Regions from separate parts of the Mesorhizobium sp. CAU 1732 genome, predicted to be linked through region 3. Evidence: predicted binding sites of a transcription regulator. Region 3 holds the regulator's gene; each other region holds the start of a gene.

Region 1 (7,433 bases), on a different contig from region 3:
AAATTGCAGTGTCTCGCTCAATCAATTCTTCATGCGCAAGAGTCAATGTGACCGATACTTCTCTGGGGGTAAGTAACATGGTCTTTCGCAGCTTCTGGCGCTCTCGGAGCGGAAACTTCGCGATGATGTTCGCGCTCATGCTGCCCGCCGTGCTCGGCGCGGTCGGGCTGGCCGTGGATTTCGCCTCGATGACGAAAGCGCAATCAAAGCTGCAGAACGCCGTCGATGCGGCCGTGCTCGCGGCCTCGCGCATCAACGACAAGGCAACCTCCCGAGAGCAGGTATTCCAGGATTTCCTGGCGGCCAACATCGCCGGCGAGCCGACGCTCGCCAACGTCACGGCCAACATCGAGATCGACACCGGGCTGAACTACATCAGCACCGAAGGCCTTGCGGTCGCGGATGTCGAACTGCAGTTCGGCCTGCTGTTCGGTGGGGCCCGTCGCATCAAGGTGACCGCGAGCGCCTATGAATCGCGCAACGACCTCGAAGTCGTGCTGGCGCTCGACAACACCGGCTCGATGGGCGCCGCGCGCATGGCCGAGCTTCGCAAGGCGGCGACCTCGCTGGTCGACATTCTCGCGCTCGCCCACTCGCCCGATTCCAATCCCAAGCGCGTCGTGAAGGCGGCTTTGGTGCCGTTCGTCACGGCGGTCAACGTCAGGGGCAAGGGGTTCAAGGAGAGCTGGATCGATTCGAGATGGGACCCGGCCGTCAGGGAATTCAAATCCTATGGTGCGCAATATAGCGGTGCGAACTTCGATAAAGACTCGCGGAACAATAAGCCTTGGGCGCACACCGAGCTTTTCCGACGCCTGAAGGGCAGCGGCGAGACACTGGATACGATCGGCTGGAAAGGCTGCGTCGAAGCGCGCGCCGCACCTTACAACCTGACCGACACCGCACCGGACGTTACCGTTCCGGACACGCTGTTCGTGCCGTATTTCGCGCCGGACAATCCGGGCAAGAACGAGGTTTCGCCCAACTCGAGCACGGCGTGGAACAACTCCTATCTCAATGATTCGTTCGGGAAGAATGATCAGGCCAAGACGAAATCCATCGCCCGCTACGTGCCTGCGACGGCGAGCACGATCCGCGAAAACGTCTCGCGTTCGTCCGGTCCCAACTATGCCTGCCCGACACCGATCGTTCCGCTGACGTCGGACTTCGCCGAACTCAAGACCGAAATCGGCAAGATGATCTACTGGGAAGGCTCCGGCACGAACGTGTCTGAAGGCCTGATGTGGTCTCACCGCGTGCTGTCGCCGGAAGAGCCCTACACCGACGGCGCGCCGTTCAACTCCGAGAACAATTCCAAGTTTGTCGTCGTTTTCACAGATGGCGAGAACACCGTCTTCGGCGCGAGCAGCCAGAACTACAACAAGTCCGACTACGGCGCATACAGCTTCGTCGACAGCGGCCGCGTCGATATCGACCGCAACAAGGCGCTGACGAAGGTGAACACCTGGACGCTCGACGCGTGCACATCGCTGAAGGCGAAGCAGGTGGAGGTGTTCACCGTGCTATTGGGTGCAGACACGCAGGCGAACCGCAACCTCTATACGAAATGCGCCACGACGCCTGATCACTACTACCCGACGAACGACGTCTCCCAACTCGACGGCGTGTTCAAGAAGATCGCAGCGCGTATCGCCAAGCTCTACGTCACCAACTGACGAGACACCGGATCAAAGCGGGGCGGGCGACGAGAATTGCCCGCCCGGCCGCGCGATCAGCGCTGGTGTCGACGGGTCCGGGAAGAATTTGTCCCGCGCATGCTGCTCGCCGAACATCATGTCGTACTGGATCATGCGGTAGTCGCGCAGCAGCGGGTCGATGCGCTTTTGCCGGGTCCATCCCTCGACGCCATAGCCGCTCGGCCTGATGACGATATGGCGGTCGATAACGCGGTAATGGTCGCGGAGACTACCAAGGAAGCCGGTGTAGTAGGGATGTTCCATGCCCGCCGTGCGCAGCAGGTGGAACGGCAGGAGCGACGGGCTCACGGTCCCGATATCGATCTGCCCGCGCCGGTTCGACCACATCACCAGCGGCGTTTCGCGCTGCTCGCGCAGGCGTTCCGCCCCGGCGATGCGGTCGCCGACGTTGCGTTCCAGAAAACCGGTTGCGACATAGGTCGGCCCGAGCGGCGGCAAATGATCGCCGAAATACACCACGATCGTCTCGCGCTCGCGCTTTTCCGCCCATTTGATCAGCCGTTCCAGCGACTGGTCGGAATCCATCATGCCTTCCGAGAAAGTATGGATCGCCGCGCGGGCGGCCGGCAGCGCCTTGCTCTCCACCTCGATGCGCTCATCGGGATAGCGGCCCGCCTCATACGGCCCGTGGTTCTGCAGCGTCACGGCGAAGAGGAACATCGGGTCGGTCGATGCCTCGACCTCCTCGATGATCAGTTCCGTCAGGGCAGCGTCGGATGCCAGCCGCCCGCGCTTGTCCAGCGCCGGCATGTTCTCTTCCGACACGAAGCGGTCGAAGCCGAATGATTTGTAGACCGGTCCGCGATTCCAGAACCAGCTCTGGAACGGATGAACGGCCAGCGTCGAATAGCCTTCCTCTTTCAGGAAGCTCGCGAGCGAAGGCGTGTCGCGCCGCACATATTGCTGGTACGGAATGCTGCCATACGGCAGCAGCGCGTTCGAAAAACCGGTCAGCGCCTCGAACTCGACATTCGCGGTCATGCCGCCGAACTCCGGTGAAAAGACGTGGCCGGACTGGATCGAGCGCGTGAAGGCGATCGGATCGGGCGTCAGCGTCACGCCGGGAAGGCGCGTCGGATCCCAGAAGGATTCGCTCATCACCATGATGATGTCCGGCTGCGTATACGGCACATAGGTTCCCGATACCGGCGTATCGATGCGGTTCATGGTGCTTGCGGCATATCCCACCGGCGGCGCGACATAGGCCATCGGCACGTTGAGCGCGAACGCCATGACGAGGCCGTTGTGACGATAATTCGCCTTCTGGTCCCACATCATCGGCGAGATTTTCAGGCTGTCGCGCAGGTTCGAATGGCTCGCATAGTCCATCTCGGCGGCGAAAAACGCCAGCGCCGGGATGGAGATCGCCAGTCTTGCTGCACGGCCGCTGAGCGTGATGCGCTGGAGGCGCTTCGACCAACGCCATAGAAGAAAGAGCGCGCCACCCAGAAGAAGAGCCGCCAGGACGATCAGGACAGCCGTCAGCGGCCGCTCGACCAGCATCAACGGCAGCAGTTCCACGATCTGGCGGGCATAGAGGAAATCTGTCGGGTAGGGCGGATCGCCGAGGTAGAACGCCTTTTCGCGCCCGACCCAGGCCAGCGCGATGATGATCGGAGCGACCACCAAAATAGCCTGGAACGACCTGCGCATCAGGGCATCGATCGCAATCATGGCAAGCGACAGAAGTGCGACGGTCGTCAGTCCGGGACGGCTGATATCGACCATGAATGCCGTTGCCTGACCGACCGAGCCGCGAAGCACGCACTCCGCGAGAAACACGATCAGCGCGGATGCGGTGACCATGACGGCAATATAGAGAACCGGCGCGCGGAACCATCGATCGACGGATCGGGCCTCGCTTTGGGCGACGTTACCGGTCTTCACGACCGTCGTAGATGCGACTGCCAGATCGTTCAATGCCGCGTTCCGGATTTGATGATGGGTTGTCGTCTAACTGTCATATAACTGTCATCAAGGCCAGAAGGTTGCTTTGCCGCATAATGATATTGCGTTGCAGTCGTCCACGTTGCGTCATCGCCCCGGGCTTGACCTCCAGCCGTGCTTGCGCCAAACGCTGCCCGCTACGAGAAACACGGAGTGAGCCATGTCGATCGCTTTCACCTTTCCCGGTCAGGGCAGCCAGGCCGTGGGAATGGGCAAGGACCTCGCGGACGCGTTTCCCGAGGCTCGCGCGGTCTTTTCCGAGGTCGATGACGCCCTCGGCCAGAAGCTTTCCGCCCTCATGTGGGATGGTCCCGAGGACGAACTCACGCTCACGGCCAACGCCCAGCCGGCGCTGATGGCGGTGTCGCTTGCCGCGATCCGCGTTCTGGAGGCCCGGGATTTCTCGCTCAAGGACAAGGTCGCCTACGTGGCCGGCCATTCGCTCGGCGAATATTCCGCGCTGGCCGCAGCCGGCACGTTCTCCATCGCTGACACGGCGCGCCTCCTGCGGATTCGCGGCAACGCCATGCAGGCTGCGGTTCCTGTCGGCGAGGGCGCCATGGCGGCAATCATCGGGCTGGAGCAGGCGGACGTGGAAGAGGCATGTGCCGAGGCCGGCAAGGGCTCGGTCTGCCAGATCGCGAACGACAATGGCGGCGGCCAGCTCGTGATTTCCGGCGCGAAACCCGCCGTCGAGCATGCCGCCCGCATCTGCACCGAAAAAGGCGCGAAGCGCGCGCTGATGCTGTCCGTATCCGCCCCCTTCCATTCCGCGTTGATGCAGCCGGCAGCCGACGCCATGCGCGAGGCGCTGGCCAATGTCGCCAAGCACGCACCCATCGTGCCGGTCGTCGCCAACGTCACCGTCGCACCCGTGACCGATCCCGAGGAGATCGCGGCGCGGCTGGTCGAGCAGGTGACAGGCCGCGTGCGTTGGCGCGAGACGGTCGAATGGTTCGGCGCCAATGGCGTGACCACACTGTACGAAGTGGGTTCGGGCAAGGTCCTGTCGGGTCTGGCCCGGCGTATCGATCGCAACATCGCGACCATGAATGTCGGCACGCCGGCGGACATCGACGCTGCGCTTGCTGCTCTTGTATAAAGGGCGGTTTCCGACCCCGCCCGTGTGAAGGGCGTTCTCTTTCCGGAAGGGACAATGACAATGTTTGATCTGACTGGCCGCAAGGCGCTCGTGACCGGCGCGACAGGTGGCATCGGCGAGGCGGTAGCGCGCGCGCTTCATGCCGCTGGCGCGACTGTCGGCCTGCACGGCACGCGGGTCGAGAAGCTGGAAACGCTTGCCGGCGAGCTCGGCGATCGCGTGAAGCTGTTTCCCGCCAATCTGTCCGACCGCGCCGAGGTCAAGGCGCTCGGTCAGAAGGCCGAGGCCGATCTCGAGGGCGTCGACATCCTCGTCAACAATGCGGGCATCACCCGCGACGGGCTGTTCGTCCGCATGTCAGACGAGGACTGGGATTCCGTGCTGGAAGTCAATCTGGGCGCGGTGTTCAGGCTCACGCGCGAGCTGACGCATCCGATGATGCGCCGCCGTTTCGGCCGTATCGTCAACATCACGTCGGTCGTCGGCGTGACGGGCAACCCCGGCCAGGCGAACTACTGCGCCTCGAAGGCCGGCATGATCGGCTTGTCGAAGTCGCTTGCCCAGGAAATCGCCACGCGCAACATCACGGTGAATTGTGTCGCGCCCGGATTTATCGAATCGGCCATGACCGAAAAACTCAACGACAAGCAGAAGGAGGCGATCATGGGCGCCATCCCGATGAAGAAAATGGGCACCAGCGACGACATTGCCGCGGCAGTCGTGTATCTGTCGTCCAATGGTGCCGGTTACGTCACGGGACAGACCTTGCACGTCAATGGCGGTATGGCCATGATCTGAGGATGATGCGCATCAAAGGCTTTTTCGCCTTGGAGCGCGGCAGCTTTTCGTGTAATCCGGCCCGCGAAACGGAGATTTCGTGAAGTTTTCGCCGGTTTCTTCGTGTGGCCGGCAACGGTCGGAACCAATGCGGTATTCACCGGTTTCTCAGCGCCGACACCGCCATCTTTCAGCTTGATTAGCGGCAATCGGGCCGCTAACGAAGATCGAACAACATTAAGTCGAGGGTTTGCAAATGAGCGATACCGCAGAACGCGTCAAGAAAATCGTTGTCGAGCATCTGGGCGTTGATGCCGACAAGGTCACCGAAGGCGCGAGCTTTATCGACGACCTGGGCGCAGACAGCCTCGACACCGTCGAGCTCGTCATGGCGTTCGAAGAAGAATTCGGCGTCGAGATCCCTGACGATGCTGCCGAGACGATCCTGACCGTTGGTGACGCGGTCAAGTACATCGACAAGGCGTCGGCCTGATCTTTGGCCGCGCGGCATCCCTAGAACAGCAGCAAAACCAAGATGCAATCCATGAGACGTGTCGTCGTGACCGGCATGGGACTGCTTTCGCCTTTCGGCGTTGGCGTCGAGCATGCCTGGAGCAAACTGTTGGCCGGGGAGAGCGCCGCGCGGCGCATCGGCACATTCGAGGTTGACGATCTTCCCGCGAAGATCGCCAACGTCATTCCCCGTGATGGCGGGGAAAACGCCTTCGATCCGGACCGCTTCATGGAGCCGAAGGATCAGCGTAAGGTTGGCGACTACATCATCTATGGCGTCGCCGCCGCCGAAATGGCGCTTGAGGATGCCGGCTGGCATCCGACCACCGCAGAAGACCAGAACGCCACCGGCGTGATGATCGGCTCCGGCATCGGCGGCATCGACGGGATCGCGGAAAACGCGATCATCCTGAAGGAGAAAGGTCCTCGTCGGATCAGTCCCTTCTTCATTCCAGGCAACATCATCAATCTCGTATCGGGGCAGGTGTCGATCCGGCACGGGCTCAAGGGTCCGAACCATGCGGTCGTGACTGCGTGTTCGACGGGCGCGCACGCCATCGGCGATGCCGCTCGCCTGATCATATTCGGCGATGCCGACGTCATGGTTGCCGGCGGCGCGGAATCACCGATCACCCGGCTGTCGATGGCGGGTTTCGCAGCCTGCAAGGCACTTTCGACCGACTGGAACGACCAGCCTGAGAAGGCATCGCGTCCCTATGACCGCGACCGTGACGGCTTCGTCATGGGAGAGGGCGCGGGCGTCGTCGTGCTCGAAGAGCTCGAACATGCCAAGGCGCGCGGAGCCAAGATTTACGCCGAAGTCGTCGGCTACGGCCTGACGGGCGACGCCTATCACATCACGGCACCATCCGAGGACGGCGACGGTGCGTTCCGCTGCATGAGCGCGGCGATCAAGCGCGCCGGGCTCACGCCTGCCGATATCGACTACATCAATGCCCACGGCACATCGACCATGGCCGACACGATCGAGCTCGGTGCCGTCGAACGCCTCCTTGGCGAAGCCACGGCAACGGCCTCGATGTCGTCGACCAAGTCTTCGATCGGCCACCTGCTGGGCGCTGCCGGCGCTGCCGAAGCCATCTTCTCGATGCTCGCGATCCGCGACAATATCGTGCCGCCCACGATCAATCTCGACAATCCTTCCGTCGAGACCAAGCTCGATCTCGTGCCGCACAAGCCGCGCAAGCGCAAGGTGGACGTGGCGCTGTCCAACTCCTTCGGTTTTGGCGGCACCAACGCTTCGCTGGTTTTCCGCAGATTTGAAGCTTAGCGCCTGACCGCGCAGCGTTCGCGCTGCCAATTTCGCCATATTCCGGGCTAGGTTCGGTTCACAGAATCGAACCATGTCGGCTTGA
Region 2 (7,433 bases), on a different contig from region 3:
ATGGCCAGCACGCCATTGACCGACGTCGCCTGCAGGATCGCGAGGATGTTGCTCGTCTGCATGAAATTCGGCGAGGCGAGGCTGAAACCCACCACCAGGAAGATGAGGCTCGCAAAAGCCAGCAGCCGATGATGGGCGCCCGAAACGCGCACCGCAGGCGCGGCGGCCGCTGTGGTCGCAGTGGTGCTCACGTCGTTCCTCCCATGGCCGGTTCCCGACTGTCCGTCCGCGTGCCGTCGCCGCGCAAAGTGGCGAGTCGCATGATCTCTTCCTGCGACGTGCCGCCGGGCAGGATGCCGGTCAGCCGCCCCTCGCACATCACGGCAATCCGGTGGCTCAGGCGCAGCACTTCGGGCAGTTCAGACGAGATCATGATGATAGCCCGGCCCTGATCGGCCAGTGAATTCAGGAGCTTGTAGATTTCGCTCTTGGCGCCGACATCGATGCCGCGCGTCGGTTCGTCGAAGATCAGGATTTCGCAGTCGCGCAGGAGCCACTTGGCGATGACGACCTTCTGCTGATTGCCCCCGGAGAGCAGTCGCGCCTCCTGGGTATCCGCCGGCGTCTTGATCGACAGTTTCGAGATGTAGCCCAGCGCCTCGTCGCGCATCGCGGATTCACGCAGAATGCCGCCCGTGCCGGTGAACCGCGACAGGCTTGCGAGCGCGATGTTGTTGCGCACGTCCATGGCGGTCGCGAGGCCGAAATGCTTGCGATCCTCCGACAGATAGCCGATGCCGGCGCGCACCGCGTCCTGCGGACGCCTGATCGTCATCCTGCTTCCGTTAACGAAAATCTCGCCGGCCTCGATCGCGTCGGCACCGAAAATCGCGCGCGCGACTTCGGTGCGCCCTGCCCCCATCAGGCCTGCGAAGCCGAGGATTTCGCCTTTGCGGACAGAGAAACTGACGTCGCGGATTTCGCGGCCGCGCCTGAGCCCACGTACCTCCAACGCGACCGGCGCGCCTTCGAGGTCGGGAATCTCGGTTTTCTCGTTGGAGAGCTTGCGGCCGACCATCATCGAGATGATCGTCTCCACCGGGGTCTCCGCGGCCGGCACGGTGCCCACGGTCTCGCCGTCGCGCATGACCGTCACGCGATCCGCGATCTGCTTCAGTTCGTCCATCTTGTGCGAGATGTAGACGATGCCGACGCCTTCCGATTTCAGCCTGCGGATGATGGCGAACAGGTCGGCGATTTCGGCATCGTTGAGGGCCGCTGTGGGCTCGTCCATGATCAGAACGCGCGACCGATAGGACAGAGCCTTGGCGATCTCGACCATCTGCTGGCGCGCGATAGTCAGCCCCTGAACCGGCGTGCGCGGATCGAGCGACAGGTGCATGCCGGCGAAGATTTCCGCGACGCGCGCATTGAGCGCCGCCTCGTCGAGGAGGAGACCGGCAGCCTTGCGCGGTTCGCGGCCGATCAGGATGTTCTGTGCGGCCGTCAGGTCCGGCATCAGGCTCAGTTCCTGATGAATGATTCCGATGCCGAGCGCCTGAGCGGCACCCGGGCTGCCAATTTCGGCGGGACGGCCATCGACCAGGATCGCACCGCGATCGCGCGGATAGATGCCGGCAAGGATTTTCATCAGGGTGGATTTGCCGGCGCCATTCTCGCCCATGAGGGCATGGACCTCGCCGGCCAGCAGTTCGAACCGTGCACCGTTCAGCGCGATCACGCCCGGAAACGCCTTGTCGATGCCGGCCATCGAAATCAGGGGCGTTTCAGTGCGGACCGGTTGCATCAGATGGTCACCCCTCCATCGACCAGCATGGCCTGGCCGGTCACGAAGCGGGATTCGTCTGACAGGACGTAGACGACCATCGGAGTGATGTCGTCGACCAGGGCAAGCCGCCCCATGGGCTGCCGCGCCACGAAGTCCTTCTGCGCCTGGACGGGGTCTGGCGATGCCGCGATGCGCTCGCGCAACGAGGGTGTGTCCACCGTGGCGGGGCACAGGCAGTTGCAGCGCACGCCCTGCTTCAGGAAGTCGGCGGCGATCGCCTTGGTCAAGCCGATGACGGCGGCCTTCGACGCGCCATAGGCGAAGCGGTTGGGAAAGCCTTTCACCGACGAGGCCATCGACGCCATGTTGAGGATGGATACGTTTCCGGTCGTGGTGGCGCGTTCCAGCATGCCGGGGAGAAAGAGGCGGAGCGTGCGGTACATCGCCTTCACGTTCAGATCGAACGAGAAATCCCAATCCTTCTCCTCGCAGTCGAGGATGGAGCCGTTGTGGACGTAACCGGCGCAGTTGAAGAGGCCGTCGAGCTGAGGGAGCCGTTTCGCCAGATCGGCGATTGCCGCGCCATCCAGAACATCCAGCCGGTGCGTTTCGACGGAGCCTCCGGCAGTCGGCTCCGATGCCAGACCGCGCAAGGCTTCTTCGTTCACGTCGGTGGCGATCACATGCGCACCCTGCGCGCTCAGCGCGAGCGCGCTCGCCCTGCCGATACCCTGGCCGGCGGCCGTAACGAGAACGGTCTTGTCCTTCAAACGCATGAGCCGATGGTCCTCCCAGCCAATCTGCAACGTCAGATTCTATATACAAACAGATCGTTCATATGTAAACTCGCTTTCTATAGACGCCTGAAGAACCGGGGAGGAAAACACGAGATGGAAGCCTCGGCCGCGAAGCCAAAAAGAGGCCCGGAAACCGAGGATCGCTACCGCGCGCCGGCCCTCGACAAAGGTCTCGATATCCTCGAACTGCTGTCCGAGCAGCCGCGCGGCCTGACCCGCGGCGAGATCGTCAAGGCCATGGGCCGTGGCCCGAGCGAGATTTATCGCATGCTTGAGCGCCTCGTCGCGCGCGACTATGTCAGCCGCTCCGCCGAAGGCGATCGCTATGCGTTGACGATGAAGCTGTTCATGCTGGGCCATCGCCATCCGCCGGTGCGGCGTCTCGTGGCGCGTGCATTGCCGCTAATGGATGAGTTCGCCCGCGAGGCCATGCAGTCGTGCCACCTCGTGGTGCCGGATCGCAGCGCATCGATCGTCGTGGCGCAGGCTACCTGCCCCGGAAATTGGGAATTCGGTATCCGCGTCGGAACGCCGATCGATCTGTTCGGAACGGGGTCTGGGCGAACGCTGCTCGCGTTCCGCGATCCCCATCCGTCGGGTCACGCCGCAATCGAATGGCAGAGCGATGCGATCCGGGCGAAGCTCTCGGCGATCGAGGACGAACTCGACGAATGCCGGACACTCGGCTACCGGATCGGCGCAAGCCGCCAGATACGCGGCGTCGACGACATCAGCGTGCCCATCCTGTCCGAAAGCTACGCGATCGCCGTTCTGACATGCCCATACATCCAGCGCATCGACGGGAAAGAGCAGCCCGAGGCGACATACGTCCTCGCGCTGCTCAAGGATATCGCCGGCCGCCTGTCGCTGAGCTAGACTCAGCGACGCAACGGACCGGCGTGCTGGTCGCGAACTAACGCGCTGCCAGAAGGTCGCCGACTTCGAGCAGGATAAACTCGTTGTGGGCAGCCGCTCCGATTTCCCGGCCGCCCGAGAACGGCAGATTGTTGTCGTTGGCAACGAGAATGTGGGTGTCGTCGACCCGCATCACATCCTCGATGGTGAAGAACGGAAAGGTGAACTTGCCCGTCAGGTCGCGGTCGGCCTGGGTCTCCAGAATCGCCTTCCCGTCCGGATCATCGATATCCATCAGGTCGATATGGCCGATGCGGTGGATGAACCCCTCATCGTCGATGCGCCCGGTATCCACCAGCACGACATTCTTGACACGCGCCGGGTTGGGATAGCAGGCAGACTTGTCGTCATCGGTACAGGCCAGGCTTGGATCGCCCTCGCCATTGTCGCGTTCGATGATCAGGGCCCGCGTCTCGTCGATGAAGTTGAAGTCGCCGATAGCCTTCGCGCCCTCCGCCAGGCGGAACTTGTAGCTGTCGCCGGTCCATGTGCCGCCCTGCGTATCGAAGGTGATCACGCGCAGAAAATCGCCCTCGGGTGTCCCATCATCAGCCAAAAGCGGCTTTTCCAGCATCGCCCAAAGCAGATCAGTTCCCGGTTGCAGGCCCATGCCCTCATAGCCGCCCGAACGCTGAACGCGGAAATCCTTTCCCGCTGCGGCCGGCACGATGGTGCCGGGCGTATCCGGGCCGCGCAACTCCTCACCGTCGAGCATCGTCGGGTAGACGTCGCGGATGCGCCCGTCTTCCGCGGCGCGAAGGAGGTACGGACCGAACTCTTCGCCGATCCAGATTTCACCGTTCAGGTACTGGATGCTTTCCGGATCGAAATCCGCGCCGGTCAGGTAGCGGCTCTCCGTCGCTTCATAGGCGATCCGGAAGGGAACCTTGCGATCCGGGTCGCGAAGGAAGATCGTCTCCACGCGCTCGACGATGCCGGTGTCGAAATCCGGCTTCATGCGATGGAAGAACAGCAGTGCGTCAGGGCTGTTGATCTTGGAGCCGAAACCATTGTCCGTCAGCGTGAAGATGCTGCCGTCGTCGGCCAGGTTCATCGCGAAACCGGACATCCCCTGCACGGGCTGACCGATGAAAGGCAGGGAAATGCCGGTCGGGTGGCTGCCATAAGCGGCACCGACGTCGCCCGGCGCAGACATGGCCACGTGGTTCGGCGTCTTTCCGGTGAATTTGCCGGATACCCACGCATCCCTAGGCGCATCCGCAGGCGGAGTGACGAGGGTCAACGCGGGGAGGTAAGCGTGTCCCGCAAGCTTCGCCGGGAACGTCTCCTCGGCCGATGCCGGGATGTGGATGGCGGAAAGCGCGACGGCCGTCAGCAAAGCGTGTCTGAACATAGTGGGAGGCTCCTTGGTGGTGAGAAGCTCTCCCGTAGTGTGCGCCTGTGACAGGCGCGCTTCAGAACAGTGACACTCGCGTTACAATGCCCGGCGCAGTGCCAGGGATGCGGAATCAGTCTGAAGTCTGCGATGGCTCATCCGGGACGGTGAGCCATCGATCATCATGAAGCGAACGGACGTCAGACGTCCAGATTCGCCACCGAAAGCGCGTTTTCCTGGATGAAATCACGGCGAGGCTCGACCTCGTCGCCCATCAGGCGCGAGAACAGCGAATCCGCGTCCGTGGCATCCGGCACCTTCACCTGCAGCAGGGTCCGCACGTTCGGATCGAGCGTCGTTTCCCAGAGCTGCTCGGCGTTCATCTCGCCAAGACCCTTGTAGCGCTGCATGGAGAGGCCCTTGCGGCCGGTCGCGAAGATCGCGTCAAGCAGTGCAAGCGGGCCTGAAATCGGCTCGGAGACCTCGCGGCGCTTGAGCACCGGCTGCTTGTCGTAGACTTCCTGCAGGCGCGCGGCGTAGCGATCGAGCGCACGGGCATCGGCCGAGCCGATCAACGCGGCGTCGAGCGTAACCGTCTCCTTCACGCCACGAACAGTCCGCTCGAAGACCAGGCCGCCCGCGCCTTCGTTGGACGGGTTCGCGCGGCCTTCCCAGCCACGTTCCGTTTCTTCGGAGATGATGTCGAGGCGACGGGCCACATAGGCCGCGGCTTCGACCGCGCGCGCGGGGCTTGCGAGAACTTCGGCGTTGAGCGCGCCGGCGATCGCCGCCTGCTCCACCACCATGCGCGAATAGCGCGTATGCAGTCCGTTGATCAGCGTGCGCAGCGCGACCGCATCGTCGATGACCGACCGCAGATCGGCGCCGGCCCGGACTTCGCCGTCCGACAGCGTCAGCGACGCTTCGTCGAGGCCCGAGGTGATCAGGAATTCCTCGAAGGAGCGCTCGTCCTTGATGTATTGCGCCGACTTGCCGCGCGTCACTTTGTAGAGCGGCGGCTGCGCGATATAGAGATGGCCGCGCTCGATCAGTTCCGGCATCTGGCGGAAGAAGAACGTCAGAAGCAGGGTACGGATATGGGCGCCGTCGACGTCGGCGTCGGTCATGATGATGATCTTGTGGTAGCGCAGCTTTTCGGCGTTGAACTCGTCCTTGCCGATGCCCGTGCCGAGCGCCGTGATCAGCGTGCCGATCATGTCGGAGCCGAGCATGCGGTCGAAGCGTGCGCGCTCCACATTGAGGATCTTGCCGCGCAGCGGCAGGATCGCCTGGTTCTGGCGCGAACGGCCGGACTTTGCCGACCCGCCTGCCGAGTCACCCTCGACGATGAAGATTTCAGACTTTGCCGGATCGCGCTCCTGGCAGTCGGCCAGCTTGCCCGGCAAGGAGGTGATGTCGAGCGCGCCCTTGCGCCGCGTCAGTTCACGCGCCTTGCGCGCGGCCTCGCGGGCGGCTGCCGCCTCGACCACCTTGCCGATCAGGATCTTGGCTTCGGCGTTGTGCTCTTCGAGCCAAGTTCCGAGCGCTTCGTTGACGAGGCTCTCGACGACGGGGCGAACCTCCGACGAAACCAGCTTGTCCTTGGTCTGCGAGGAGAATTTCGGATCGGGAACCTTGACCGACAAAACGGCGGTCAGGCCCTCGCGGCAATCGTCGCCGGTGAGCGAGACCTTCTCCTTCTTCGTGATGCCCGACGCCTCGCCATAGCTCGTCACCTGGCGCGTCAGCGCGCCGCGGAAGCCGGCTAGATGGGTGCCGCCGTCACGCTGCGGAATGTTGTTAGTGAAGCACAGCACGTTCTCGTGGTAGGAATCGTTCCACCACATCGCGACTTCGACGGTGATGTCGTCGCGCTCCGAGCGGATGAAGATCGGCGACGCGATCAGCGGCTTCTTGGCGCGGTCGAGATATTTGACGAACTCTTCCAACCCGCCGTCGTAAAGCAGTTCCTGGGTCTTCACGTCCGCGTGGCGGGCATCGGTCAGGATGATGCGCACGCCCGAATTCAGGAAGGCGAGCTCGCGCAGGCGATGCTCCAGCGTTCCGTAGTCGAACTCGACCATCGTGAAGGTTTCGGCCGACGGGAAGAACGTGATCTCAGTGCCGCTGCGGCCTTCATTGGTGCCGGGCTGCTTCTCCTCGACATAGGTTCCCGTCACGGTCAGCGGACCATCGGAATTGCCATGCGTGAAGCTCATCTCATGGATCTTGCCGTTGCGGCGGATCTTCATCTTGAGCCACAGGGAGAGCGCGTTGACGACCGAAACGCCGACGCCGTGCAGACCGCCGGAAACCTTGTAGGAGTTCTGGTCGAACTTACCGCCGGCGTGAAGCTGCGTCATAATGACCTCGGCAGCCGACACGCCTTCGTCATGCATGTCGGTCGGGATGCCGCGGCCATTGTCGGTCACAGTAACCGAACCATCGGGATTGAGCGTGACGGACACGAGATCGGCATGTCCGGCAAGCGATTCGTCGATCGCGTTATCGACGACTTCGTAGACCATGTGGTGCAGGCCCGAGCCGTCGTCGGTGTCGCCGATATACATGCCCGGCCGCTTGCGCACGGCATCCAGGCCCTTGAGAACCTTGATGGAATCCGCGCCATATTCGTTCTCGCCGGCGGCGCCGTTCT
Region 3 (7,433 bases):
CTTCTGCCGGCCCTTCTCATTTTCGCGCTGTGGGCGCTCTTCGGCGAAAGCGCGTCTCGTGCCTATATCCTGGCGCAGTTGCCGCCCGAAGTGGCCGCGCTGACCGGCCAGGATTTGAACGCCGCGATCCTGCGCATCCGCCAGATCGAATCCGGCTTCGGTGTCGTCGGCGATACGCAGCCCTATGAAAATCTCGCCGCACAGGCGCTGCGCGAATTCCGTACGCTCACCTTCGCGGCGATCATCGCGGCGGCTGCAGGCTGCGGCGCCCTTGCGATCTTCATGTCGCGCAAGCGCATTTCCGCCCGGTTGCGTGCCCGCAACGAGGTCGAGCGCTTCGTCACGATCCTGCTGGTCGGCTGCTCGGTGGTCGCGATCCTGACCACGGTCGGCATCGTCGCGTCGCTGCTGACCGAGGCGATCCGCTTCTTCAGCTTCGTCAGCCCGATCGATTTCTTCTTCGGCACCGTCTGGAACCCGCGCTTTTCCACGACGGGTGCGGCAGGCGGTGAATACGGCCTGTTGCCGCTCCTCTGGGGCACGTTGATGGTCGCGTCGATTGCGATGTTCGTCTCGCTGCCGATCGGCCTCATGTCGGCGATCTACCTGTCGCAATATGCCCGCCCGCGCGTGCGCAGCGTCGTCAAGCCTATCATCGAGCTCCTCGCGGGCATCCCGACGATCGTCTACGGCTTCTTCGCGCTCGTGGCGGTGGGGCCGTTCCTCGCCGGTATCGGCCAGTCGGTGGGCCTCGACATCCGCGCGACCAGCGCCCTGACAGCCGGGGTGGTGATGGGCATCATGATCGTGCCGTTCATCTCGTCCCTTTCGGACGACATCATCCGCCAAGTTCCGCGCGCGATGCGGGATGGCTCCTTCGGGCTCGGCGCGACGAAATCCGAGACGATCAAGCGCGTCATCCTCCCAGCCGCGCTGCCGGGCATCGTCGGCGCCTTCCTGCTCGCCGTCAGCCGCGCGATCGGCGAGACGATGATCGTGGTGCTTGCGGCCGGAAACAGCCCCTATCTCCGCCTCAATCCCGGCGAGCCGGTTTCGACCGTCACGGTCACCATCGTCAACCAGCTCACCGGCGACACGGACTTCGCATCGCCGCAGTCTCTGGTCGCGTTCGCGCTGGGACTGACCCTCTTCGTGATGACGCTCATCCTCAATATCGCGGCGATCTACATCGTCCGCCGCTATCGGGAGCAGTACGAGTAGCCATGGCCGACATCTTCAAATCCGAACCGAATGCCGGCGGGAACGCGAATGCCGAACGGCTTGCGCTGATCAGGAGCGGACTGCGAGCGCGGCATGCGCGCGAGAAGCGGTTCCGCATCTACGGGATACTTGCGATCGCGGCTGCGATCGGGTTCGTAGCGATCCTGTTCACGAACATCCTTTCGAAGGGCCTTCCGGCCTTTACGCAGGCGACGTTGACCGTCGACGTGTTCTTCGATCCCGAGATCGTCAAGGTCGAGCCCAAGCCAGTCCGGCAGGACGGCCAGTCGCCGGCGGACTACCGGCGCGCCGTGCTCGACTGGGAGCGCAAGGCGACGATGGTCAACTGGAACCGCGTCGTGGAGGCCGCCGTCCGCAATGCCGCGCCGGGGACCGAAGCCGATACGCGCCAGATCCTGTCGATCATCGAGACGAACGAGCGCTTCAAGCTGCGCGACATGTTCGTCGCCAACCCGAGCATTCTCGGCCAGACCGTGACCGTCAACATGCTGGGCTCTGCCAATGCCGACAACTGGCTGAAGGGCAACATCAACCGCGACCTGCCTGATACGCAGCAGCAGCTTTCGGCGCCGGCGCGCGCGCTCGCCGACACGTTGCTGGAAGAAGGCAAGATGCGCTTCGCCTTCGCCTGGCACATCTTCACCAATGTGGATTCGCGTTCGGCACCGGCTGCCGCGGGCCTTGCAGGTGCCTTCGTCGGTTCGCTCTACATGATGATGGTGGTCATATTCCTGGCCGTGCCGATCGGCGTTGCGAGTGCCGTCTATCTCGAGGAGTTCGCGCCGAAGAACCGGTTTACCGATCTCATCGAGATCAACATCAACAACCTCGCGGCGGTGCCGTCGATCGTGTTCGGCCTGCTGGGCGCGGCGGTGTTCATCAACTTCTTCCGGTTGCCGCTATCGGCTCCGATCGTGGGTGGTCTCGTGCTGACCCTGATGACGCTGCCGACCGTGATCATCGCGACCCGCTCGTCGCTGCGCGCGGTGCCGCCATCGCTGCGGCAGGCGGCCCTCGGGCTTGGCGCATCGAAGACGCAGACGGTGTTCCACCATGTGCTGCCGGTCACCTATCCCGGCATCCTGACGGCGACGATCATCGGCGTCGCGCAGGCGCTCGGCGAGACCGCGCCGCTGCTCCTGATCGGCATGAACGCCTTCGTGGCGGCCGTGCCGGCGACACCGATGGACCAGTCGAGCGCGCTGCCGGTCCAGATTTATCTCTGGCAAGGCAACGAGAACCGGAATTTCTTCGAGGCGCGCACATCTGCCGCCATCATCGTGCTTCTCGGCCTTATGCTGGCCCTGAATGCGATCGCAATATTCCTGCGGACCAGACTGGAGCGCCGCACATGACCACCAACGTCAAATCGGAGACCAGAGAGATGCGCATGCCGACCGAAGAGATCGTCGGGCAGTCAGACCTCTACCAGATCAAGTCGTCTACCGTCCGGACCCCCGACCCGGCCGCACGGCCGATCCGCGTGAAGGCACGCGACGTCGGCGTGTTCTACGGCGCGAAGCAGGCGCTGTTCGACGTGTCGATCGACATTCCCGAGAAGGCGGTCACCGCCTTCATCGGTCCGTCGGGTTGCGGCAAGTCGACATTCCTGCGCTGCTTCAATCGCATGAACGACACGATCGAGGGCTGCCGGGTGACGGGCAAGATCGAGCTCGACGATTTCGACGTCTATGACGCCTCGCTCGACGTGGTGGAACTGCGCGCACGTGTCGGCATGGTGTTCCAGAAGCCGAACCCGTTCCCGAAATCGATCTATGAAAACGTGGCCTACGGCCCGCGTATCCATGGGCTCGCCCGCAACAAGGCGGATCTCGACGCGATCGTGGAATCCAGCCTGCAGAAGGCCGGCCTGTGGAACGAGGCGAAGGACCGCCTCAACGAACCCGGCACCGGCCTTTCCGGCGGCCAGCAGCAGCGCCTGTGCATCGCGCGTGCGATCGCGGTGTCGCCCGAGGTCATCCTGATGGACGAACCGTGCTCGGCGCTCGACCCGATCGCGACGGCGCGCATCGAAGAGCTCATCGACGATCTGAAGCAGAATTTCACGATCGTCATCGTCACGCACTCGATGCAGCAGGCCGCCCGCGTCTCGCAGCGAACCGCCTTCTTCCATCTGGGCATACTGGTCGAGGAAGGTCCGACGGACCTGATCTTCACCAGCCCGAACGAGAAGCGCACGCAAGACTACATCACCGGTCGCTTCGGCTGACGCGGCGTAGAGGAACCAGCCATGGGTGAACATACAGTCGCATCCTTCGACGAGGAACTCGGCCACATCGACCGGCTGATCCGGGACATGGGGGAGCTGGGCAGCGAGATGGTCCTGGCCTCGACGCGGTCCCTCCTGAACTCCGACAACGCTCTCGCGCAGCGCGTCATTTCCGACGACGCGGTGATGGACGCACGGCAGCGGGAACTGGACGACCGGGCGATCACGCTGATCGCCAAGCGCCAGCCGATGGCGCAGGATCTGCGCTCCGTCGTGGGCGCGATCCGCATGGCGGCCGATCTCGAGCGGATCGGCGATCTCGCCAAGAACATCGCCAAGCGCGTCAATGCGGTGGGCGAGGACGCGACGCCGCGCGGGCTGTCGCATTCGATCGATGCGATGGCCGAGATGGTGATCGCGCAGGTCAATGCGGTCATCGAGCGCTACGAGGCCCGCAACGCTGCCGATCTCGTCACGCTGCGCGCGGACGATGAGAAGATCGACGTCCAGTACACCGCGATCTTCCGCGAACTCCTGACTTACATGATGGAGGATCCGCGCAACATCACGGCCTGTACCCACCTCCTGTTCTGCGCCAAGAATCTGGAGCGCATCGGCGACCATGTGACGAACATCGCCGAAAACGCGTATTATGTGGTGACCGGGCAGCAACTGCCCCTGCACAGGCCCAAGATCGACGAGACGTCGGTCAGGGTCGAGGCGGAATGAGGACCAGCAGCCGATGATTGCTCCCAAGATCATGGTCGTCGAGGATGAAGAGCCGCTCGGCGTTCTGCTGAAATACAATCTGGAGGCGGAAGGCTATCAGGTCGAAGTCGTCATGCGCGGCGACGAGGCCGAGATAAGGCTTCAGGAAAATGTTCCCGACCTTCTCGTCCTCGACTGGATGGTGCCGGCGATCTCGGGCATCGAATTGTGCCGCAGGCTGCGCATGCGGGCGGAAACCGAGCGCCTGCCGATCATCATGCTGACCGCGCGGGGCGAGGAAAGCGACCGGGTTCGCGGTCTGTCGACCGGAGCTGACGACTATCTGGTCAAGCCGTTCTCGACGCCGGAATTCGTGGCGCGGGTGAGGGCGCTCCTGCGCCGCGCCAAGCCGGAGGTCCTGTCGAGCGTTCTCAAGGTCGGCGACATCTTGCTCGACAGGGAATCGCACCGTGTCTACCGCAAGAAGAGCGAGATCAAGCTTGGACCGACGGAGTTCCGGCTGCTGGAGTTCATGATGCAGCATCCGGGCCGGGTGTTTTCGCGCGGGCAGCTTCTCGACAATGTCTGGGGCGAGACGATCTACATCGACGAGCGCACGGTCGACGTGCATGTCGGCCGACTGCGCAAGGCGGTCAACAATGGCCGCATGCCCGACGTCATCCGCACGATCCGCGGCGCGGGCTACGCGATCAAGGAAGCCTGAGCATCGACTGCCGGTGAGGCTTGCGGCAGTGCTGCCGCGCATGGTTATCTCCGATCGACCGCGTTCATCCGGATGCGATCACCTTGGGGGAGGATCATGGATCTCATTCGTTTCGCCTTTATCGCGATAGCCATCGGCGTGGCTGTGATCAGTGGTGCCGGTCAGGCACATGCTGAGGACAGCGAGCGCATGTCGCCGAGCGAGGTGGTGATCACCTGGTATCGGCTGAGCCTGGAACTGGTTCGCCACACTCCCACCTATTCGCCGCCCGTTGCCAGCCGCGCTTTCGGCTATGTCGGCGTGACGGCGTTCGAGGCGATCGCCTCGGGCTCGGACGATCTGACGAGCCTCGCCGGACAGGTGAACGGCCTCGATGCGCTGCCGGCCCGCGAGGAGGGCGCGGATTATGACGATGCCGTCGTCGTCCAGGCCGCCACCGCTCACGCCATCAAATCGCTGTTCAGCAATACCGGCCCCACGGGACAGCGCGCGTTTGGTGCGATGGAGCGCAGGTTGGCGGAAAGGGCGGCGACAGGGTTGGCGCACGATATCGTCCAACGCAGCACCGCCCATGGCATCGCGGTCGCGGATCACATCCTCGCATGGTCGCTCGAGGATGGCGGCGCGATCATCGAGAATATGGGATTTCCGCAAAGCTACGACCTGACGGAAGGCCCGGCGCACTGGGTTCCGACGAGCCTCGTCGCCCAGCAGCAATCGCCGCTTTTGCCCGACTGGGGCAACAACCGCCCGTTCGCGATGCCCGAAGGCGGCACCTGCGGCCTGCCGCCGCCGCCGGAATACAGCGAGGAGCCGGATTCCGAGTTTTATCGCGAGGCCTACGAGGTCTACGAAGCGAAGACGAATCTCACGCCCGAGCATCGAGACATCGCATTGTTCTGGTCGGACGATCCGATGCTGTCACCCACACCGCCGGGCCACTGGATCTCGATCGCAATCCAGATTCTCCAGGACAATCAAGCCGGTATCGATGAGACGGTCGATGTGCTCGCGCGCCTCGGCATGGGCATGGCGGATGCGTTCATCGGGTGCTGGCATGCCAAGTTCGAATACGACCTCGTACGGCCGATCACCTATATCCGCCGCGTCATCGACCCGAAGTGGGAGCCTCTGCTCAACACGCCGCCCTTCCCGGAATATCCGAGCGGGCACAGCACGCAATCGGGAACCGCGGCCGCCATCCTGACGGCTATCTTCGGCGACAACTTCGCCTTCGAGGACATAACCCATGTCGATGACGGGTTGGCCGGTCGCCATTTCGCGAATTTCCATGAGGCGGCGGAGGAGGCTGCGTTGTCGAGGCTCTATGGCGGGATCCACTTCCGCGCGGCGATCGATCTCGGTCTCGAACAGGGCCACTGCATCGCGGCGTACATAACCGCGCTGAAGACGCGGTGATGACGATGCGCGGACAGGTCCTGCTTGCCGGTGTCGTCGGAGCCATGGTTTCCGTGTCCGCAGCGACTGCTGCGGATGACGGGGTGGCCGTTCCGCGTTTCATCGACGAGACCGCGAGCGCCGGCGTCTCGAGCATCTATGAGGGCGATTGGGAATATATGGTCGGGGGCGGCGTCGCGACGTTCGATTGCGACGATGACGGCTACCCCGACATGCTGCTCGCAGGCGGAAGCGCTCCGGCCTCGTTCTATCGCAACGTCAGCCGGCGCGGCGGCGCGCTCGCCTTCGAGAAGGCGGAGAGCGGCCTCGAACTGGACGCGGTGACCGGCGTCTATCCGATCGACATCGATGGCGACGGCATCATGGATGTCGTCCTGTTGCGCGTGGGCGAGAACGTCGTGATGCGCGGCAAGGGCGGCTGCACATTCGAACGCGCCAACGAGGACTGGGCCTTCGACGGCGGCGACGCATGGTCGACCGCATTCGCGGCGACCTGGGAACGCGGCGCGCAATGGCCGACGCTTGCGGTCGGCAACTACATCGACCGGACGCAGGATGCGTTTCCATGGGGGTCGTGCACGGACAACTGGCTGCACAGGCCCGAAGGCGAGCGCAAATTTGCTCCGCCAATCGCGCTGACGCCGAGCTATTGCGCGCTGTCCATGCTGTTCACCGACTGGAACCGGTCCGGCACGCCGTCGCTTCGCGTCTCGAACGACCGCGAATACTACAAGGGTGGCGAGGAGCAGCTCTGGCGCATCGAGCCAAATGCCGCGCCGGTACGCTACACGCCGCAGGACGGCTGGAAGCGCCTGCGCATCTGGGGCATGGGAATCGCGGCCTACGATCTCGATTTCGACGGTTATCCCGAATATTTCCTGACGAGCATGGCCGACAACAAGCTTCAGACGCTTGCAAACAGGGAGCCCGGCGCATCACCGAGGCCGGACTATGCGGATTTGGCGTTCGCCAAGGGCGTGACCGCACACCGCCCCTATGTCGGTGACAATCTGAAGCCCAGCACGGCGTGGCACGCGCAGTTCGAGGACGTCAACAATGACGGCCTGGCCGACCTCTTCGTGGCCAAGGGCAACGTCGCGGAAATGCCGG
Region 4 (7,433 bases), 450 kb from region 3:
CCGATGGTCATCGACGCCGGCGTGAAGGTCTATCAGGGCATGATCATCGGCATCCACAGCCGTGACAACGACCTCGAGGTCAACGTCCTCAAGGGCAAGAAGCTGACCAACATCCGTGCTGCCGGCAAGGACGAGGCCGTTCGCCTCACTCCGCCGATCCGCATGACGCTGGAACGCGCGCTGGCCTGGATCCAGGACGACGAGCTGGTCGAGGTGACGCCGAAGACGATCCGCCTGCGCAAGCTCTACCTCGACCCGAACGAGCGCAAGCGCTTCGAAAAGAGCAAGGCCGTCGCCGGCGCTGCCTGAGGACGCTGATGGATGGCGATTTCGTTCGCCTGAAAACCTTCGAAACCGAGATGGAGGCGCAAATCTGCGTCTCCATGCTCCGGGCTTACGGCATTCACGCCTACTTTCCCGCCGGCTTCATCGACCTCACCGGTAATCCCAGAGCGCGCGGCACCGGGGTGCCGGTCATGGTGCATCGTTCCGACGTGGGTGATGCGCTGGCGCTTCTGGCGGATGTGCGGCGCAATGGAGAGACGCCCGAACCGGGCGACGTCACGGACGAAGCCTGAGCGGCGCCCAGACCTCGCCTCATCCGGTGCGGATTGACATGCCGTCAGCGACAGAGATGATACCCTCATCCGATGGAGCGTTCGTCATGGATCCGGCCTTCCTCATCACCGCGCTCGTCGTGGTCGCCTCGCCCGGTACCGGGGTGATCTATACGCTCGCGGTGGCGCTGGGGCGTGGGGCCGCCGCATCCGTCTCCGCCTCGTTTGGCTGCACGCTCGGCATCGTGCCGCATATGGCGGCTGCTATCCTCGGCCTTGCGGCGCTCATGCACACGAGCGCGGTGCTGTTCCAGATCGTGAAGTTCGCGGGCGTCGCCTATCTGCTCTGGATGGCGTGGAACACGCTCAAGGAGAAGGGCATGCTGAGCGCCGAGCCCGAACGCGCCCGGCTCTCGCATGGCGCGATCATCAGGCGGGGTGTTCTGACCAACATCCTCAACCCGAAACTGTCGATCTTCTTCCTGGCGTTCCTGCCTCAGTTCGTCCCGGTCGGCGATCCCGCGCCGACACTCACCATGCTCTGGCTGGGCTTCATCTTCATGGTGATGACCTTCGTCGTCTTCGTTATCTACGGCCAATGCGCGGCGCTGGTGCGCGGCAAGGTGCTCGGTAGCCGCACGGCGATGGCATGGCTGCGGCGCAGCTTCGCCGCCGCTTTCGCGCTTCTGGGACTGCGCCTGGCGTTTACGACGCGCTGAGGCGAGGACGGGTTACCCGCGCATGATGAGCCGCACGCATGATCTGACGCTCAAATGGACCACGGTCACCCAAGATGCCGACGACATCTCCTTCTGGGACATGATCGTTTCCGGGCAGTCTCTCTATCACGCGTTTGGCTCGGGCAACGTCTGCATCCTCGGATCAGTGAGACTCGAATTCGAGCCAGCCGTCATTGATCGGCTGCTCTTGGTCGAACCAGGCGATTATCCAAGCGGACGGGTGGCGCTGTATGTCTGCTCGTATTGTGCTCACCTCGATTGTGGCGCCATTTCGGTTCAGATCACGCGCGAGGGCCCCCACATCGTATGGAGCGACTTTCGGGATACCCATCGCCACGACGAGGAAGGCTTCGAAGCCATCGACGCGGTTGGACCGTTTCGGTTCGAATTCGCTGCTTACCGGGATGCGTTGCTGGGCAGGACGCGCTGATCCTAAGATCGAGCTCCTGCAACGCGGCGGGCGGTATCTTCAGAGGGCATCAGCACAGAGTCTTGCCGTTTCTGCGATCCCGATTTATTGAGGCGGTCTCGAAACCCGCACGGATAGACGCGTTTTGCCTCAGTAACGACCGGTCTCACCAACATTCCCCATGCGGGCTGCGCACAGACGTGGCCTGGAGATCGTTATCGTTCGTCGGGGCGGTGGTTCGAGACCGGTATGGCATCGCCATGAGCTTCTCCGGGCATCCCTCAGATCAAGCCGTTTTCAGCGCAGCCGCACCGCGCCTCCATTGAGGCCCTCGACAAAAGCCGTCTTGCCGGACTTCCCCAAGGGAAGGGCAAGCGCTCATGTCGGGCACCCTCACTGTTATCTGGACATCGTATCCACCACATCACCCGTACTTCTCCTGCATTGCAGCCGCTGCGACGGGGACCGTCATTTCACCAGCAGCGGCAAGTTCCGCCTCAACGCCAATGGCAAGAAGCTGGATGCCTGGCTCGTCTATCGTTGCGATGCCTGTGACAACAGTTGGAACCGCTCCATCTTCGAACGAAGAAGCCGGAGCGAGATCGAGCCGGCGCTGATCGAATCCCTGCACGCCAATGATCCCGTTCTGGCTGGGCGTATCGCCTGCGACCTCTCGGGCACGGGATTGCGAGTGAGCCGGTCCGAAACCACCATTCTCAGGCAGGCGCTCGCGCCGATTTGTAAGGAACCGGAAGTGCTGGTCATCAACATCGCACTGGCTGCGGGACCGAGCGGGCGGGCCGACAGACTGATCGCACACGGGCTTGGCCTGTCGCGCGGTGAGGTGGAAGCCCTCGCATCCTCAGGGCGTCTCGTTATCGCGGATGCCGGCAGGAAAGCCCTTTCGCGGCCGCTGCGGAATGGAATCTGGGTAACACTCGACGTATCCGGACGAGCGGACAGGTCCGCAATCGCCGCGCGGGCGAGGGGCGAGTGACCTCCTACCGCGCCATCGCGTGGTATTCGGCGTTCGGGCGCATGTCGATGGCGGCGGCCACGCGGTTGGACATGTTGAAGAAAGCGGCCGTCGAGGCGATGTCCCAGATGTCGCGGTCGGTGAAGCCGGCGTCGCGCCGCTTCTTCTCGTCGAAGGCGTAGGAGAGGAGCGCGTTGGGGACCAGGCCGAGCTTCTCCTCGCACTTGGCGAAGTAGGCCTTCGTGTCGCTGGAGAGGTCGCCGGCTGGCGCGAGATCCAGCGCGGTCACTCGATCGTCCATCGCGTCATCACCCTTTAATCGTTTCGCTTCAGTTTAGCCCGCGAATGGCCCTTGCGCGGGTCGCTAAATGGCCTTTGTCTGCTACGATACAGACAAAAAGCAGGTTCGGGAGAGGGATTCGTCATGGCAGCGGGCAAGAAGGCGTCGTCATCCGCAAAGGAGGCGAAGGGCGCGGCTGCGCTTAAACTCGCCGATCTCCTGAAGGCGCGTGCTCCCGCCGAGGACATCGCCGAATACGACCTGCCCGTCGTCGAGCATGCCGCCTCGCTCGCCTATGCCGCGCTGAAGAAGCATCGCCGCGGCGACAGCGTCATCGCGATCGACACCGATCCCACCATCGTGCGCAGGGGCAGGCCGCTGACGGTCATCACCGTCGTCAACGACAACATGCCCTTCCTGTTCGATTCGATCCTGGGCGAGATCACGGAGACGGCGGGCGAGCCGACGCTCGTGCTGCATCCGGTGATCCTCGTCAAGCATGACAGGGCCGGCGTGGCGCAGCTCATCGGAGACGGTTCGGCCGGCCGATCGGAGCCGGATGCCGATCGCGTCAGCCTGATCCATGTCCATGTCGGGCGGCTGGGCGAAGAGGCCGCACGCACGCTCAAGGCGCGCCTCGCGCATATCCTGACGCAGGTTCGCGCGGCGGTCACCGACTGGAAGCACATGCTTGCCCGGCTCGACCAGGCGATCCACGATTTCCGCTATGCGCCGGTGCCGCTCAACCGGGACGACGTGACCGAAGCGATCGCGTTCCTCGAATGGCTGCGCGACGACAATTTCACCTTTCTCGGCATGCGCGAGTTCAAATATTCGGGCGGCGAGAAAAGCGGCACGCTGGAGCGCTCGAAGAAGACGGGGCTCGGCATTCTCGCCGATCCGGACGTTCTGGTGTTGCGGCGCGGCACGGAGGCGGTCACCACCACGCCTGAAATCCGCGCCTTCCTGCATGGGCCGGAACCGCTCATCGTCACCAAGGCGAACGCCAAGTCGGTGGTGCACCGCCGCATCTATCTCGACTATATCGGCGTCAAGACGTTCGATGCGAAGGGCAAGCTGACGGGCGAACTGCGCATCGTCGGGCTGTTCACGTCCACGGCCTACACGCGCTCGGTGATGAAGATCCCGTATCTGCGTTCCAAGGTGAATGCGGTGATCGCGAAATCGGGCTTCGATCCGGGCGACCATTCCGGCAAGGCGCTGACGAACGTGTTGGAATCCTATCCGCGCGACGAGCTGTTCCAGATCAGCGTGCCGATCCTGCGCAAGCATGCCGAAGCGATCCTCGCGCTGGGCGAGCGCCCGCGCGTCCGCGTCCTGTTTCGCGTCGACCAGTTCGACCGCTTCGTGTCGGTCATCGTGTTCGTGCCGCGCGACCGTTACGATTCGCATGTGCGCGAACGCATCGGCACGTTCCTGAAGACGGTGTTCGACGGGCGCCTGTCGGCCTATTATCCCGCATTCCCTGAAGGCGGGCTGGCGCGTGTCCATTTCATCATCGGGCGTTCCGGCGGCAAGACGCCGAAGGTCGTTGCATCGACGCTCGAGGCCGGCCTGCGCTCCATCGTGCGGACCTGGGAAGATGCGCTGCGTGATGCTGCGTCCGACGGCCAGACCGTCCCCGATCTCCTCTCGATCGCCAACCGGCTGCCGCAGAGCTATCGCAACTCGTTCTCGGCGGAAACGGGCCTGCGCGATGCAGGCCGCATCGCGACGATCAGCGAAGCGAGCCCGATCGCGATCGACTTCTATCATCTGCAGGATCACGACCAGACCGGCGCCGCGCTGAAGATCTACCATCGCGGGGAACCGGTGGCGCTGTCGCGGCGCGTGCCGCTGCTGGAGAATATGGGGTTCCGGGTCATCTCTGAACGGACCTTCGAGATCCGCCCCGGCGATGGTGACGTGCCCGTCTTCATCCACGACATGGAACTGGCCAACGCGTTCGGGCAGCCGATCGATCTCAGCGACGGCGGCGAATTGCTCGAAGAGGTCTTCCTGTCGATCTGGCGCGGCCAGACCGACAATGACGGCTATGCCGCCCTCGTCCAGACGGCCGGCCTGCGCTCGGCTCAAATCCAGCTTCTGCGTGCCTATGGGCGCTATCTGCAACAGGCGGGCATCCCGCAGAGCCAGGATTTCATCGCCGCCGTCCTCAACCGCTATCCGGACATCGCGCGTGCGCTGTTCGAGCTCTTCGCGGCACGGTTCGACCCAACTCTCCAGAAGGAAAGCGAAGTCACCGCGAAGCACCTCAAGGCCGCGATCAAGGATGCGCTGGACGAGGTTCCGAGCCTCGACGACGACACGATCATTCGCCGCTACCAGAACCTGATCGAGGTGTCGCTGCGCACGAACTTCTACATGGGCGAGACCGACGCGCCGCGGTCGCTGGCGATCAAGCTCGATTCGCGTTCGATCACCGGCCTTCCGGAGCCGCGCCCGTGGCGCGAAATCTTCGTCTACGGGCCGGAGGTGGAAGGCGTGCATCTGCGCTTCGGATCCGTCGCGCGTGGCGGCCTTCGCTGGTCGGACCGCGCGCAGGATTACCGCACCGAGGTGCTCGGCCTCGTCAAGGCGCAGCAGGTGAAGAACGCCGTGATCGTGCCGGTGGGCGCAAAGGGCGGGTTCTTCCCGCGCAAACTTCCGGCCGGCGCCAGCAGAGGCGCGATCTTCGAGGCAGGCAAGAGCGCCTATGTGAACTTCGTGTCGAGCCTCTTGTCGATCACCGACAATCTGCATGACGGCAAGGTGGTGCCCCCCTCTGACGTGATCCGCCGGGATGGCGACGATCCGTATTTCGTCGTTGCCGCCGACAAGGGCACGGCGACCTTCTCCGACACCGCAAACGCCATCAGCCAGGCGCATGATTTCTGGCTCGACGACGCGTTCGCGTCCGGCGGCTCGGCCGGCTACGACCACAAGAAGATGGGCATCACGGCGCGCGGCGCATGGGAGGCCGTGAAGCGTCATTTCCGCGAGATGAACAAGGACATCCAGTCGGAACCCTTCACCGTCGCCGGCGTCGGCGACATGTCGGGCGACGTCTTCGGCAATGGCATGCTGCTCTCGCCCTGCATCAAGCTGGTCGCCGCCTTCGATCATCGCGACATCTTCATCGATCCGACGCCTGACGCGGCCTCGTCCTTCGGGGAACGCCAGCGTCTCTTCGACAATCCGCAGCTCAACTGGCAGGATTACGACCGCTCGAAGCTTTCCGAAGGCGGCGCGATCATCTCGCGTACGCAGAAGTCGGTGTCGCTCAGCGCGCAGGCGGCGGAAGCGATCGGGCTCGGCAAGACGACCGCATCGCCGAGCGAGATCATGAACGCGATCCTCAAGATGCCGATCGACCTTCTCTGGTTTGGCGGCATCGGGACCTATGTGCGTGGCGCGGCGGAATCGAACGCGGATGCCGGCGACCGCGCCAACGACGCCATTCGCGTCACGGCGCGCGAGGTTCGCGCCAAGGTGGTCGGCGAGGGCGCCAATCTCGGCATGACCCAGCGCGCCCGCATCGAATACGGGCTGGCCGGCGGGCGCTGCAATTCGGATGCGATCGACAATTCCGGCGGCGTGAACTCGTCGGACGTCGAGGTCAACATCAAGATCGCGCTCGCAGCCGCCATGCGGAAAGGATCGCTGACGCGGCCCGCCCGCAACAAGCTTCTGGCCGACATGACCGAAGAGGTGGCGGCGCTCGTTCTCGCCAACAATTACGAGCAGACGCTCGCCATCTCGCTGACGCGTCGCCGCGGACTTGCCGATCTCGCGCATCAGGAACGCTTCATGCAGGCGCTGGAGGCGCGGGGGCTGCTCGACCGCGCGGTGGAGGTTCTGCCGGGCACGCAGACGCTCGCTGAGCGAGAAGCGCGGGGCGAACCGCTGACGCGGGCCGAAATCGGCGTGCTGCTCGCCTATGCCAAGATCGTGCTGTTCGACGACGTGGTGGCGAGCGATCTGCCGGACGATCCGCATTTCGAAACCGACCTGATGAGCTATTTCCCGGGCAAGATGGCCAAGAAATACGCCGCCGAGATCATGGGACACCGGTTGCGCCGCGAGATCATCGCCACCGTGCTCGGCAACGACGCGATCAATCGGGGCGGGCCGTCCTTCATCAGCCGCATGCAGGATTTGACGGGGCGGTCGGCCGCCGATGTGGTGGCGGCGTTCGCCGTTGTGCGCGACGGGTTCGACCTGCCGGCTCTCTATGCGGAGATCGATGCGCTCGACACCAGGGTCGAGGGCGATGTCCAGCTCGAGCTCTACTCGTCGGTCGGCAGGCTGGTCCATTCCGCGACCGCCTGGTTCCTCAAAAACGACGACAATTCCGCATCGCTCGCAACGCGAATCGGCCGCCTCAGGGATGCGCGCAAGGCTCTGGACGGCAAGATCCCCGCCATGTTGCCCGACTTCACGAAAGAGCGGCTTGCCGATCGGGCGCACG

What was found. Region 3 encodes PhoB, which activates phosphate uptake and scavenging genes when phosphate is short. Its sites were predicted from a motif close to TGTCATNNANCTGTCAT; they were not measured.
Region 1: a site for PhoB is predicted at 3,677-3,693, ahead of AAFN55_RS08515 (LTA synthase family protein). Genes of this name have one in related genera too.
Region 2: a site for PhoB is predicted at 4,865-4,881, ahead of AAFN55_RS03765 (esterase-like activity of phytase family protein). Genes of this name have one in related genera too.
Region 4: a site for PhoB is predicted at 2,986-3,002, ahead of AAFN55_RS20935 (NAD-glutamate dehydrogenase). Genes of this name have one in related genera too.

The regions. Positions count from the first base shown of each region.
Region 1 is NZ_JBDQQR010000001.1:1,737,744-1,745,176, forward strand. Features, by position in the region: gene AAFN55_RS08510 (pilus assembly protein) at 123-1,676, shown strand; gene AAFN55_RS08515 (LTA synthase family protein) at 1,689-3,638, opposite strand; gene fabD (ACP S-malonyltransferase) at 3,826-4,767, shown strand; gene fabG (3-oxoacyl-[acyl-carrier-protein] reductase) at 4,828-5,565, shown strand; gene AAFN55_RS08530 (acyl carrier protein) at 5,801-6,037, shown strand; gene fabF (beta-ketoacyl-ACP synthase II) at 6,089-7,348, shown strand.
Region 2 is NZ_JBDQQR010000001.1:730,733-738,165, reverse strand. Features, by position in the region: gene AAFN55_RS03785 (ABC transporter permease) at 1-152, opposite strand, end outside; gene AAFN55_RS03780 (sugar ABC transporter ATP-binding protein) at 188-1,747, opposite strand; gene AAFN55_RS03775 (SDR family oxidoreductase) at 1,747-2,505, opposite strand; gene AAFN55_RS03770 (IclR family transcriptional regulator) at 2,620-3,402, shown strand; gene AAFN55_RS03765 (esterase-like activity of phytase family protein) at 3,440-4,795, opposite strand; gene gyrB (DNA topoisomerase (ATP-hydrolyzing) subunit B) at 4,978-7,433, opposite strand, start outside.
Region 3 is NZ_JBDQQR010000002.1:228,696-236,128, reverse strand. Features, by position in the region: gene pstC (phosphate ABC transporter permease subunit PstC) at 1-1,221, shown strand, start outside; gene pstA (phosphate ABC transporter permease PstA) at 1,224-2,597, shown strand; gene pstB (phosphate ABC transporter ATP-binding protein PstB) at 2,633-3,472, shown strand; gene phoU (phosphate signaling complex protein PhoU) at 3,494-4,201, shown strand; gene phoB (phosphate regulon transcriptional regulator PhoB) at 4,215-4,904, shown strand; gene AAFN55_RS18800 (vanadium-dependent haloperoxidase) at 5,001-6,323, shown strand; gene AAFN55_RS18795 (CRTAC1 family protein) at 6,323-7,433, shown strand, end outside.
Region 4 is NZ_JBDQQR010000002.1:679,242-686,674, reverse strand. Features, by position in the region: gene typA (translational GTPase TypA) at 1-309, shown strand, start outside; gene AAFN55_RS20960 (hypothetical protein) at 318-578, shown strand; gene AAFN55_RS20955 (LysE family translocator) at 665-1,276, shown strand; gene AAFN55_RS20950 (hypothetical protein) at 1,299-1,727, shown strand; gene AAFN55_RS20945 (DUF1062 domain-containing protein) at 2,053-2,703, shown strand; gene AAFN55_RS20940 (hypothetical protein) at 2,708-2,983, opposite strand; gene AAFN55_RS20935 (NAD-glutamate dehydrogenase) at 3,107-7,433, shown strand, end outside.